2 regions of the Roseomonas haemaphysalidis genome follow, and region 2 is predicted to be linked to the other one. Evidence: riboswitches for the same ligand, from Rfam matches in the RefSeq annotation. Region 2 holds a riboswitch; the other holds the start of a gene.
What was found. A riboswitch is a leader RNA that binds a small molecule or an ion and turns the genes downstream of it on or off. The one in region 2 is predicted to bind glycine.
Positions count from the first base shown of each region.

Region 1: linked by a shared signal. The riboswitch ahead of gcvT (glycine cleavage system aminomethyltransferase GcvT) and the one ahead of IAI59_RS02645 (D-amino acid dehydrogenase) in region 2 are both predicted to bind glycine.

Region 1 covers NZ_CP061177.1:1,644,851-1,649,258, forward strand. Annotated here, with positions in the region: gene gcvP (aminomethyl-transferring glycine dehydrogenase) at 1-1,092, opposite strand, end outside; gene gcvH (glycine cleavage system protein GcvH) at 1,092-1,466, opposite strand; gene gcvT (glycine cleavage system aminomethyltransferase GcvT) at 1,478-2,584, opposite strand; glycine riboswitch at 2,636-2,722, opposite strand; glycine riboswitch at 2,727-2,827, opposite strand; gene IAI59_RS07580 (A/G-specific adenine glycosylase) at 3,027-4,076, opposite strand; gene IAI59_RS07585 (DUF721 domain-containing protein) at 4,082-4,408, shown strand, end outside.
Region 2 covers NZ_CP061177.1:580,057-584,464, forward strand. Annotated here, with positions in the region: gene IAI59_RS02635 (MBL fold metallo-hydrolase) at 1-489, opposite strand, end outside; gene IAI59_RS02640 (Bug family tripartite tricarboxylate transporter substrate binding protein) at 550-1,509, opposite strand; glycine riboswitch at 1,681-1,769, shown strand; glycine riboswitch at 1,773-1,854, shown strand; gene IAI59_RS02645 (D-amino acid dehydrogenase) at 1,905-3,158, shown strand; gene IAI59_RS02650 (S1C family serine protease) at 3,195-4,175, opposite strand; gene IAI59_RS02655 (efflux RND transporter permease subunit) at 4,257-4,408, opposite strand, start outside.

The DNA.
Region 1 (4,408 bases), 1.1 Mb from region 2:
GCGACGCAGCCCCTCGGGGCCGTGCCACACGGCGTACATGCCGGCCATCACGGCAAGAAGCACCTGCGCGGTGCAGATGTTGCTGGTCGCCTTTTCGCGGCGGATGTGCTGCTCGCGCGTCTGCAGCGCCAGGCGCATGGCGGGCTTGCCGGCGGCATCCAGCGACACGCCGACCAGGCGCCCCGGCATCAGCCGCTTCAGCCCGTCCTTGACCGCCATGAAGGCGGCATGCGGGCCGCCATAGCCCATCGGCACGCCGAAGCGCTGGCTGGAGCCGATGACCACATCCGCGCCCATCTCGCCCGGCGCGCGCAGCAACACCATGGACAGCGGGTCGGCGGCGACGATGGCCAGCCCCCCGGCCGCCTGCACGGCGGCGATCTCGGGCGACAGGTCGCGCAGCTCGCCGGTGGTGCCGGGATACTGCAGCAGCAGCGCGAAGGGCTTTTCGCTGCCGCAGGCGGCCACGACCTCGGCCGGGGCCACGACGCTGACGGTCAGCTTCAGCGGCTCGGCGCGGGTGCGCACCACGGCGATGGTCTGCGGGTGCACGTCGGCGGCCACCAGGATGGTGCGCGACTTCTGCTTGTTGGAGGCGAGCGCGATGGCCATCGCCTCGGCCGCCGCCGTCGCCTCATCCAGCAGCGAGGCGTTCGCCACCGGCAGGCCGGTGAGGTCGGTCACCATGGTCTGGAAGTTGACCAGCGCTTCCAGCCGCCCCTGGGCAATCTCCGCCTGGTAGGGGGTATAGGCGGTGTACCAGCCCGGATTCTCCAGCACGTTGCGGAGAATGACCGGCGGCACGTGGGTGCCGTGGTAGCCCATGCCGATCAGTGACTTCTTGAGCACGTTCTTTTCGGACAGCGCGCGCAGCTCGGCGATGGCCTCGGCTTCCGTGGCCGGCGCCGGCAGGGTGGAGAAGTCCTGGCCGCGGATGTCGGCCGGCACGGTGCGGTCGGCCAGCGCGTCCAGGCTGTCGACGCCCACCACCTTCAGCATGGCGGCGATCTCGGCCCCCGACGGGCCGATATGCCGGGCGGCGAAGGCGCCGTGGTCTTCCAGCGCGCTCAGCGCGTCGAGGGCCGAGGTCATCAGAGGCTGTCCACGAAGGCGGCGTAGTCGGATTCGCTCATCAGGGCCTCCACGGCGGCGGGGTCGGCCGCCTCGATCTTGAAGAACCAGCCGTCGGCGGTGGGCGCCGAGTTGGCCAGCGAGGGGTTGTCCACCAGCGCATCGTTCACCGCGACCACCTTGCCGGCGATCGGCGCGTAGACGTCGGACGCCGCCTTGACGCTTTCGACCACCGCCACGGCCTCCTCGGCCGCGACCTCACGCCCGGCCTCGGGCAGTTCCACGAACACCACGTCGCCCAGCGCGGTCTGCGCGTGGTCGGTGATGCCGATGGTGGCCACGCCACCTTCCAGCCGCACCCACTCGTGGTCCTTGGTGTACTTGGTTTCAGCCATGACAGGGCTCCTCAGCGAATGTAGCGGTGGGGAAAGAAGGGGGTGGCCGCGACGCGGGCGGGCGAGGCCTTGCCGCGCACCATCAGGTCCAGCGCCGTGCCGTCGGCGGCATGCCCGCGCGCCACGTAGCCCATGGCGCAGGGGCCGTTCAGGCTGGGGCCGAAGCCGCCGCTGGTGATCTCGCCGACCACGTCGCCGCCCACCTGCACGGGGGTGTGGCCGCGTGCCGGCTGCCGGCCGTCGGGCAGGATGCCGACGCGCAGGCGCTTCGGGCCGTTGTCCAGCTCCTCGCGCACGCGGTCCGCGCCGGGGAAGTTCCATTCGGTGCGGCGGCGCTTGCCGATGGTCCACACCAGATTGGCTTCCACCGCGCTGGTCGTCTCGTCGATATCGTTGCCATACAGGCACAGCCCGGCTTCCAGGCGCAGCGAGTCGCGCGCGCCGAGGCCGGCCGCCGTGGCGCCCGGCAGGGCCAGCAGCGCGCGGGCGAGGCTTTCGGCCTCCTCCGCCGGCACGGAGATCTCCACGCCGTCCTCGCCGGTGTAGCCACTGCGGCTGACCAGCGTGGGGATGCCGGCGATCTCCACCGCCAGCACGTCCATGAAGCGCATGCCGGCGACGGCGGGCGCGATGGTGGCCAGCGATGCCACGGCGCCCGGGCCCTGGAAGGCCACCAGCGCGCGGTCCGGCAGGCGCTTCAGGGACACGCCGGAGGGCAGCGCCGCCTCGATCGCCGCGTAGTCCACCGCCTTGCGGCTGGCGTTGACCACCAGGAACAGGCGGTCGCCGAGATTGGCGACCATGAAGTCGTCCAGGATGCCGCCGGCTTCCGTGGTCAGCAGCCCGTACTTCTGGCGGCCCGGCTTCAGGATCTGCACGTCGGCCGGCGTCAGGCGCTCCAGCGCCGCGGCGGCGCCTTCGCCCACCAGCTCGGCCTGTCCCATGTGGGACACGTCGAACAGCGCGGCACCGGCGCGCGTCGCCAGATGCTCGGCCATGATGCCGGCGGGGTACTGCACGGGCATGGCATAGCCCGCGAAGGGCACCATCTTGCCGCCCAGCTCCCGGTGCAGGGAGGCGAGGGGGGTTTCCAGAAGCGTTTCAGTCGTATCGGCCACGCAGCCTCCATCGCCGCGCCTGCGCGCGGCGTGTCCGGGTTCGTGGCCCCCCTCTGTCCGATGACCTGAGAGATTCAGCGCGAAAGCCTCGCGCCTTACTCCGTCGGTGCCGGCGCTCGCGCGCCGGGCTTTCCAGAGTCCCCTTCCCCACGCGGTTCCTGGTGCCTGAGCGTTTCCGGGGGCCGGTTGCGCCTTCGGCGACGGCAGGGCGCCTTGCCTGCCATGCTCTCCCGCGCGGGATCAGCGGGTGGGGTTCTCTCTGCCCGAGCAGCGGGCGCGAGGCAACGGTGCAGAAGGTCGGGGAAAAGAATTCCCCCGAGCCCCCATCTTTCTTTTGCCTGTTTGCCGGTCAGAACCACGGTGAGGGCCCGCCTGACCGCCCAACCCGGCGCCATCAAGCAGAAAAAGGATGGGGGTCCGGGGGAATTCCTTCCCCCGGCCTTTACCCCATCGCCCCCTCGCTCTCCGCCAAGTCGAGCAGCTTCTGCATGGTCCCCGGCAGCGCGGCCCGCGCGGCGGCCAGCGTCATCCACTCGCCGTCGCGCAGGTTGGCGCCGGGCGGCGCGGTGGCGACCCGCAGCGCCATGTGCAGCTCGAAATGCGTGAAGCCGTGCTTCGCCTCGCCGTCCAGCGCCCGCCAGTCCAGGCCGGGCAGGGGGGCGAAGGGCGGGATCTCGGCGTCGGTCCAGGGGGTTTCGCGCCAGGGGGTGCCGGGCAATTCCAGCATGCCGCCCAGCAGGCCGGTGGGCGGGCGGCGGCGCAGCAACAGGCGGCCGGTGCCGTCCAGCAGCAGGAAGTGCACGCCGCGCTTCAAGGGGCGGGCCTTCTTGGCCGCCTTGCGCGGCAGGCTGGGGGCGAGGCCGGTGCGGAAGCCCTCGCAGTCCGAGCGCCAGGGGCACAGGGCGCAGGCCGGGCTGCGCGGCGTGCAAATGGTGGCGCCGAGGTCGAACAGGGCCTGCACGAAATCCGATGGCCGGGCGCGGGCGGCGTCCTGCTCCATCCAGCGGCGGGCCAGGGCGGCCAGCGCCGGGCGGGCGCCGGGCAGCGGGGCCTCGATGGCGCCGAGCCGGGCGGTGACGCGCTCGACATTGCCGTCCAGCGGCACGGTGGGGCGGCCAAAGGCGATGGCGGCCACGGCGGCGGCGGTATAGGCGCCGATGCCGGGCAATGCCCGCAGCTCGTCCTCCGTGTCGGGAAAGCCGCCGCGCGCCACCACGGCCTGGGCGCAGGCGTGCAGGTTGCGGGCGCGGGCGTAGTAGCCGAGCCCGGCCCATTCCTCGGCCACCGCGTCCCAGGGGGCGGCGGCGAGGGTTTCGACATCCGGGAAGCGAACCAGGAAGCGGCGCCAGCGCGGGCCGACGGCGGCGACCGTGGTCTGCTGCAACATGACCTCGGAGAGCCATATACGGTATGGATCGCGCGTCGCTTCCCGCCAGGGCAGGGTGCGGCGGTGGCGGTCGTACCATTCGAGAAGCAGGGAGGCGGCGGGCAGCACGTATGCAGCAAAAGGACCGGAACGGCGGCGGCGCAACCCCCCCGGCGGCGAAAACCGCGCAAAAGCCGGCCCTGGCGCCCGATGGCGGCCCCGGATGGCGGTCGGACCGCGGGCCACGCGCGCTGGGCGCGCTGCTGCCGGCGCTGACCCGGCCGGTGTTCCGCAAGCGCAGCCCGGCGGCGGCGCAGCTGATCATCGACTGGCCGCAGATCGCGGGGCCGGTGCTGGCGGCGCAGACGGTGCCGCGCGGCGTCTCCGGCGGCACGCTGACGCTGGCCTGCTCCGGCCCGGTGGCGATGGAGCTGCAGCACCTGGCACCGCAGCTGATC
Region 2 (4,408 bases):
ACCGTGGCTGACGCCGGGCTCGGCGGCGGCGCGCGCCTGCCAGTATTGCAGCTCCCGCCGCCCCACCAGGTAGCGGGCGCGGGGAAAGGTCGGCACCCAGCGGCCGTCCCGCAGGCGGGTGTTCCAGCCCACGTGGTCGGCGTGCAGGTGGGTGCACAGCACCACGTCCACCGCTTCCGGCGGCACGCCCAGCGCGTCCAGAAAGCCACTGGCCGCGCGGCGGTGCCAGTGCGGGTGGGCCGGGCGCTCCTTGTGCTCGCCCACGCAGGTGTCCACCAGCACGGTCAGCCCCGGCAGCCGCAGCAGCAGCGCCTGCATGCCCAGCAGCAGGTCGCCACGCGCGAAGTCCATGTGGTCGGGCTCCAGCAGCGCCCGGTGGGGCAGCAGCTCGCCGAGGTCGCGCCCCGGCATGATGCGCGCGGCCGGCAGGGGAAAGACATCCATGTCGAGCACGAGGTCGACGCGGACGTCGCCAAGGGTGAAGTGCATGTGGCCGTCTCCTTGCCCGGAGGAGTGAAGCATGGAAGCGGGTGGGAAAGAATCCCCCCGCTATTCGGCGCGGATGCCGTTGGCCCGGATCACCTCGCCCCAGCGCTGCGTTTCCGAGCGCACCTGCTCCGCCATGCGGGCGGTGCCGCCGCCCAGCGGCACCACGCCGGCGCCCTGCATCCGCTCCCGCACCTCGGGCCGCCGCAGGGCCTCGTCGAAGGCGGCGTTCAGCGCCTCGGCCACCGCCGGCGGCGTGCGCGGCGGCGCCAGAAAGCCGAACCAGCTGTCGATCACCACGCCGGGCGCGCCGGCCTCGGCGAAGGTCGGCAGGTCGGGCAGCTCCGGCAGGCGCCCGGCCGCCAGGGTGGCGACCGGCTGCACCGCGCCCGCGCGGATCTGCGGCAGGATGGACGGCAGGTTGTCGAAGAACACGTCCACCGTGCCGGCGACGAGGTCCGTGATGGCGGGGCCGCTGCCGCGATACGGCACATGCACCCAGTCCAGCCCGAAGCGCGTGCGCAGCAGCTCCGGCCCCAGGTGGTTGGAGGCGCCGACGCCGGACGAGGCGAAGGTGACGGTACCAGGCTTGGCGCGCACCAGCGCGATCACCTCCGGCAGGGTGCGGGCGGGAAAGCCGCGGCGCGTGACCATGACGTTGCGCACCGCGCCGGTCAGGATCACGGGCACGAAGCCGTCCAGCTCGTAGCCCGGCTGCGCGTAGAGCGAGGGGTTGGCGCCGCAGGGGCCAAAGGCGCATTGCACCAGCACGGAGCCGTCCGCAGCGCCGCGCTGCGCCTCGCCCATGCCGATGTTGCCGTTGGCGCCGGCGCGGTTGTCCACCACGGCGCCGCGCGGCAGCCGGGTCGAGACGGCCTCCGCCAGCAGGCGCGCCACGATGTCGCCGGTGCCGCCCGGGGGCGAGGGGACGATGATGCGCAGCGGCCGGTCCGGCAGCTGCGCCCGGGCGGGCGGCGGGAAGGCGAGCAGGCAAAGGCCGAGCATGGCCAGGATGTGTCGCATGGAACGCGGCTTTCCTGTAATTTCCCGGGGCCGGCGGTCCGCTTGGCGCGGCTTCCGCCAGGCCCCGTCGGCAGCCTAAAGCCATGCCGCGCCGGGCGACAGCGGCGGCGGCCGGACGCGGATTCCCGTTGACGCCCGGCAGGGGAAAGGTGGATGCTTCTCCTTGTCCATGCACGGCATGCGGGAGAGCGCGGTTCCGGCCGCCGCCGACGGAGCAACCCCCCGGGAAACTCTCAGGCACCAGGGACCGCATGCCGGGGACGATCTGGAGAGAGGCGCCTCGCGCGCCCACCGAAGGGGATGCCGGCGGCAGCGCCGGTCACGCTCTCAGGTAACAGGACAGATGGGGGCGGAACGGCACGGGCCGTGCCGCAAACCCTTGCCTGGAGCCCGTCATGAGCACGGTCGCCATCATCGGAGCCGGCATCACCGGCGTCACCACCGCCTATGCGCTGCTGGAGCGCGGGCATTCCGTCATCGTGCTGGACCGCCACCGCTACGCCGCGATGGAAACCTCCTTCGCCAACGGCGGCCAGCTTTCGGCCAGCAACGCCGAGGTGTGGAACAGCGTGTCCACCATCGCCAAGGGCATGAAGTGGATGCTGCGGCGGGACGCGCCGCTGCTGCTGAACCCGCGCCCCGGGCTGCACAAATACGGCTGGCTGGGCGAGTTCGTCGGCCGCATCCCGCAGTACCGCGACAACACCATCGCCACCACGCGGCTGGCCATCGCGGCGCGGGCGCAGCTGTTCGGCATCGCCGAGCGCGAGAACATCGACTTCGACCTGCGCCGGCGCGGCATTCTGCACGTCTACCGCGACAAGGCGGGCTTCGATGCCGCCGCCCGCGTCAACGGCCTGCTGCGCGAAGGCGGCCTCGACCGCGCGGCCGTGACGCCGGAGGAGATGCGCGGGATCGAGCCGGCGCTGGGCGGGCAGTGGCACGGCGGCTTCTTCACGCCGTCCGACTCCACGGGCGACATCCACAAGTTCACCCGCGGGCTGGCCGAGGCCTGCCAGCGCCGCGGCGCGCGCTTTCTGCTGGACGCCGAGGTGACGGGCATCGCCCACCAGCAGGGCGGGCTCCGCATCGACTGGCGCCCCGCCGGCGGCCCGCAGGGCGCGGGCGAGGTGCTGGCGGTGGACCAGGTGGTGATCTGCGCCGGCGTGGCCAGCCGCCGCTTCGCCGCCATGCTGGGGGACCGGGTCAACGTCTACCCGGTGAAGGGCTATTCCATCACGGTGCAGCTGGACGATGCTGGAAGCCGGCAGGCGGCGCCACAGGTCAGCCTGCTGGACGATGCCACCAAGATCGTCACCAGCCGCCTGGGCGAGGACCGCTTCCGCGTCGCCGGCACCGCCGAGTTCAACGGCGAAAACCGCGACATCCGCGCCGACCGGGTGAAGCCGCTGGTGGACTGGGTGCAGCAGTTGTTCCCCGGCGTGTCCACCGCGCGCGTGGTGCCCTGGGCCGGACTGCGCCCGATGACGCCCAACCTGATGCCGCGCGTCGGCGCCGGCAGCCGCCCGGGCGTGTTCTACAACACCGGGCACGGCCACCTGGGCTGGACGCTGTCGGCCGCCACCGCGCAGATGGCGGCGGATGCGGTGGATGCGGCGGCCGGCACCGGCCTGCGGGCCGCCGCCTAGCGGCCCCTGGGGGCCCCTGGGGGCCGCGCTGCCGCCTCAGTGCAGCGGCGCGGCCTTCAGGAAGCTTTGCCGGTCGCCGGACGTGACGCTGACCTCGAAGCGGTCGTCCTCGCGCTCCAGCGTCAGGGGAATGCTGGCGCCGGCATCGCCCACCGCCCAAAGGGCACGGAAAAAGGCGGCGATGTCGCTCACCGGCGTTTCGTCCACCGCCAGCACCACGTCGCCCTTGCGCAACCCGGCCCGCGCCGCCGGACCGCGCGGCGTGACGCCCACCAGCACCACCTGCCCTTCGTCCGAGCTGGCGGACACGCCCAGCCACGGGCGCGGCGGGCGGGCCGGGCGGCCCAGCGTCAGCATCTCGTCCAGGATGGGCGCCAGCAGGTCCACCGGCACGCTCATGTTCAGCACCCGCACGCGGCCATCGCCGGGGTCGTGACCCAGCTGGATGGAACCGATGCCCACCACCTCGCCCGCCGGGTTGAGCAGCGCGGCGCCACCCCACAGCGGGTGCGCCGGGGCGGTGTAGAGCGCCTCGTCCAGCACGTATTCCCAGTAGCCGGTGAATTCCTGGCGCGACACCACCCGCGCCGCCAGCGCCCCGGCGCGGCCGCCGGCGCCGGCGAACACCACCTGGGCGCCCACCGGCACCTCGGAGGAGCGGCCGAGCGGCAGCGCCGGGACGCCCAGCGAGCCCAGCGCCTGCACCAGCCCGAAGCCGGTCACCTGGTCGTAGCCCAGCACATGGCCGGCCACCACGCGGCCCGTGGCGGTGGTCAGCCAGATCTCCTGCGCCTCGGTCACCAGGTAGCCGATGGTCAGCAGCAGGCCGCTGTCACGGATCAGCACGGCATTGCCCAGCCGCTCCGTGCCCAGGGTGCCGGCGGTGAAGGCGTCCTCCGGCACCCTGGCATGCAGGGTCACGACGGCAGAGAGCGCCTGGTCCAGGTCGTAGGCATAGTCCTCGGGCCGCGGGCGCAGGGGCTCCGGAACCCGGTCCTCGTCGTCTGCTGCTGCCATGGCCTTGCCTCCTGTCCTGCCTGTCGTCGCGGTCGCAGCCGGGGTAACGCCCGGCGGCGGCCTCCGGTGGCACGCCGGCCGCTATCGGGCTTCCGGGACGGCCAGCGCCTCCGGCCGCGCCGGGCGGTCGCGCCGCGCCATGGCGCGGGCGACCACGTAGAAGACCGGCGTGAAGACCAGCCCGAAGCCGGTCACGCCCAGCATGCCGGCGAACACCGCGGTGCCGAGGCTTT